DNA from 2 places in the Mesorhizobium sp. Mes31 genome. Region 1 is predicted to be linked to the other one. Evidence: predicted binding sites of a transcription regulator. Region 1 holds the regulator's gene; the other holds the start of a gene.
What was found. The regulator PhoB, encoded in region 1, activates phosphate uptake and scavenging genes when phosphate is short. The targets are predictions, from matches to a motif close to TGTCATNNANCTGTCAT.
Positions count from the first base shown of each region.

Region 1 (2,203 bases):
CTCATCAGCGACATGGGCGATCTCGCCGGCTCGATGGTCGGCGGTGCGACCAAGGCACTTCTGAATTCCGACAACGCCCTGGCACAGCGCGTTGTCTCCGACGACGCGATCATGGACGCGCGCCAGCGCGAACTCGACGACCGCGCCATCACTCTGATCGCCAAGCGGCAGCCGATGGCCGACGATCTGCGCCATGTCGTCGGTTCGATCCGCATGGCCGGCGACCTCGAGCGCATCGGCGATCTTGCCAAGAACATCGCCAAGCGCGTCGGCACCGTTGGCCTCAGCGTCACGCCTCGCGACCTTTCGCACTCGATCGATGCGATGGCGCAGCTGGTGCTGATCCAGGTGCAGGGCGTGATCGAGGAATACGCCGCCGCCGACGCGGCGGCGCTGGCCAAGCTCAGGAACGACGACGAACGCATCGACGTCAAGTACACGTCCGTGTTCCGCGAACTCCTGACCTACATGATGGAGGATCCGCGCAACATCACCGCGTGCACGCATCTGTTGTTCTGCGCCAAGAACCTCGAACGCATCGGCGATCACGTGACCAACATCGCCGAGAATGCGTATTATGTTTTGACCGGCACACAGCTACCCGCCAATCGCCCGAAGCAGGACGAGACGGCAATGTCCGCGCCGGCGGCATGACGACAGGGGTAAGCAGCCGATGATCGCGCCACGCATCATGGTCGTGGAGGATGAGGAGCCGCTCGGTGTGCTGCTCCGCTACAATCTGGAGTCCGAGGGTTACCAGGTCGAGGTGGTGACGCGCGGCGACGAGGCCGAGATCCGGCTGCAGGAGAACGTCCCCGACCTTCTGGTGCTGGACTGGATGGTGCCGGCGGTTTCAGGCATCGAACTCTGCCGGCGGCTGAGAATGCGCCCCGAGACCGAGCGGCTGCCAATCATCATGCTGACCGCGCGTGGCGAGGAGAGCGACCGCGTGCGCGGCCTTTCCACGGGCGCCGACGATTATCTGGTCAAGCCGTTCTCGACACCGGAGTTCATGGCCAGGGTCAAGGCGCTGCTGCGCCGCGCCAAGCCGGAAGTGCTGTCCAGCGTGCTCAAGGTTGGCGACATCGTGCTCGATCGTGAGTCGCACCGGGTCTATCGCAAGAAGAGCGAGATCCGGCTCGGGCCGACCGAATTCCGCCTGCTCGAATTCATGATGCGCCATCCTGGCCGCGTCTTCTCGCGCAGCCAGCTGCTCGACAATGTCTGGGGCGAGACGATCTATATCGACGAGCGCACGGTGGACGTGCATGTCGGCCGGTTGCGCAAGGCGGTCAACAACGGCCGCATGCCCGATGTCATCCGCACGATCCGCGGGGCGGGTTACGCGATCAGGGAAGACTAGAGCAGTTCACCGTTTCACGGAAACGGCAAACCGCTCTAACTCTTTGTTTTGACGCAATTCCGGACGGAAAACCGTTTCACACTTTTCCTGGAATTGCCCTAGCGAGAGTCCGGGCTCAAACCTGCCGGACGACGGTGCCGATGACGTTGACGAGAAGGCGCGCTGCGGTCAGGGCCGACAGGCCGTCAATGTCGGCGGGAGGATAAAGCTCGACAAGGTCGAATCCCGCGATCCTGGCCCGTCTGCCGAGGCCCCCGATCAGATCGACCACCTGGGTGTAGGTGAGGCCGCCGGGCGAACGCGCCGCCACGCCCGGCATGATACCGGGATCGAGGCCGTCGCAGTCGAGAGTTACGACGACCCGCGCCCCTTCCGGAATATGCCGGAGAGCGGCTTCGACGCCTTGGGCGTGAACCTCGCGGGCGGTTACAAAGCGGCTGCCATAGCGCCGTGCCGCTTCGATTTCGGTGAGGCGAGCGCTGCCGACGCCACGGATGCCGACCTGCACGATGCCGGCGACATGCGGCATCTCGCTTGCGCGGCGCATCGGGTTCGAATAGCCGTAGCGTTCGCCATGCACCTCGTCGCGCCAGTCGATATGGGCGTCGATCTGCAGGATCCAGACCGGCCCGTGATCCGCAAAGCCGGCGAGGAAGGGGATGGGCACGGAATCGTCGCCGCCGAGCAGGATCGGCACGGCCGGTAGTGCCAGAACCTGGCGCGTTTTCGCCTCGATCCGCGCCCTGTTGCCGCTATTGTCATGCATGGTGGTCGCGATGTCGCCGGTGTCGATGCAGCAGACCGGCTTGCCGTCGAACAGCGGGCCGCCGAGATCGAAAT
Region 1 covers NZ_JALJRL010000012.1:57,096-59,298, reverse strand. Annotated here, with positions in the region: gene phoU (phosphate signaling complex protein PhoU) at 1-654, shown strand, start outside; gene phoB (phosphate regulon transcriptional regulator PhoB) at 674-1,363, shown strand; gene NR193_RS20650 (agmatinase) at 1,479-2,203, opposite strand, start outside.

Region 2 (2,203 bases), on a different contig from region 1:
TCGTCCACTATGTCGTGGCCAGCAACTGGGCCTCGGCCATCACCGCCTGGCTGATGCTGCCCTCGGCGCTGATCAGGCTTTTCCTGACCTCCGCAAGCCAGATCTCGAGCCTTGTGTCGCTGCTGTTGTTCGCACTGTCGATGGCGCTGACCTGGCGCATGACCAATGCCACAATCGGCAAGGGTGCCGCGGTCGGCACCGCCGTTTTCGTCGGCATGTTCATCGCCTCGCTGATGGTGCTGTTCGGGCTGCAGATGCTGCTCGGCATCACCGTTCCGGGTGACGTCTAGGCCTGGGCCACCGCCGCATCAGGTGTCCATGACATTTCTGCGCGATCCAGCCGAGGCAACGCGTCGGGTGCCGAGATCGCGGATATCGACCCGTCCGGGTGAACCCGGCCTGGCATTCGCGTGCCCACCAAAATCTCGTCGGCGCCATTCGGACAGAGCCGCAATCCCGACTTGCCGCAGCCGAAAGGGCTGAGAAGGCTCGTGATTTGAGACGTTTGCCCGACCCTACGGGATGAAGGGCACTGCCGTGCACGGTGCCCATCATGGCGGCTTCCGTATTGCGAGCGCTCACTCCCTGGAAAGTCTTCCATCGAATGCTTTGCGCCAGATCAATGATGAAGTGTGGACTCCAGAGTATATTTATCATGACAAGATTATGACAGTGCTTCGATCTCCGTTAATAAGCCGGCTTCTGATTTCGGTACACTTTGGTAGGCGGACAACGAGGCAGGAACACAACAATGTATCATTGTGTAGGATGGATGGCTGATAGATGGAAAAAGTGGATGTTGTCGCCGCGCTCGGCCAATCGAAACTGCTGCTGCCGGCCCGGATCACCGGCGCGCTTGCGGCCAATGACCGGCTGAAATTCGCACTGACCGCGCTTCAGGCCGCGGCTGCCCATGCCGCGGATGGCGCGGCTCCGCTATCCAACCTGCGTCGCGACTATGCGGCCGCCCATATCAACGCGCCGTGGCTCATGGAGATGCAGGCGACGGCCTGGCTGGAGGGCGGGACGTTGCATCTTGCCGACCTGGCACGACTTGGCAAGCTGCTCGGGGAGGATATCCGCCTGATGGCCCGGCCGCTGGAAGGCAGCGCGGATGCCGACCACAAGGCGCAAATCGCGCGGGTCGATCATTGGTGCGACTGGCTGGACCAGTTGAATGCGGGCGTGCTCGACGACGCCCAAATGCTCGCGCTGACGGGCGGGAAGCGGGGTGAGAGCGATACGTTCCACATTCTGGTGATGGATCTGCACAAGAGCCTGAACCGACTGGCGGTCGATATGTCGGACGATACGGTCGACGGTGCCCATGTCTGGCAGCTCGATGCCGACGACCGCCCTCGCGTCGCTGCCTTCATGCGCGGGCTGAACCGCACGCGCAGGCTCAAATTCGACCATCCCGGCCTCGACACGGCGGCGACGCGCGACGGGGCGCGGTTGCTCATCCAGAACGACATCGGCACCAACGACGTGCATGTGCTGGTGATCCAGATGGAGGGTTTTTCGATCACGCTCACCTATTCGGACCTGCACGAGCGGCGCTTTGCCTTCTTCCAGGGCCTTCTGTCGGAGATTGGAGCGCAATGGTCGGACGTCGGCGCGCGGCGCAGCGCCGGTCTGAACTCGGGCGCCGACTACGTCGTCGGCACGGCGCGCTTCAATTGCGCCGATCTCGCGGCGGCCGACGCGGCCCTTGAGGGGCTGGGCGCGCGCATCGTCTTCCTGATCGATTGGAACCGGGCACGCAAGCGGCTGAACCGGCTTGTCGCCAAGCCACTTTCCATCGCGGTGCTGACAGAGGCAGCCGATCGCGAGGCAGGCCATATGGGCTGGCTCATGGCCGGGGCCGATCAACTGGTCTTCGACGCGATGGAAGCGCTGTCGCCCGACCATTTCCGGATCGGCGACCGGTTGGACAGCGTGCTGGGAGCGGCCGAGGCGCAGGATTTCCTGACCGAGGCGCTCGTGCTTTCCTCCCATGCCATGCAGGTGGACCAGACCGTCGCCCTGATCGCCGACCAGATCCGGCTGCTGCTGTCGCGCCATGTCCGCCGTCACCGGGACGAGTTCGCGCTGCTCGGCGAGCACGCCGCCTTCTGCCACGCCTTGGCCGAAGGCATACGCGATGCGCTGGCCTATGGCCACGAAACGGACGTCAAGGCCGCTCGAAAGCTGTCGGAGCGCG
Region 2 covers NZ_JALJRL010000011.1:84,481-86,683, forward strand. Annotated here, with positions in the region: gene NR193_RS19580 (transporter) at 1-290, shown strand, start outside; gene NR193_RS19585 (DUF47 family protein) at 784-2,203, shown strand, end outside.
Region 2: NR193_RS19585 (DUF47 family protein) is a predicted target of PhoB. The motif match lies at 656-672, and genes of this name have one in related genera.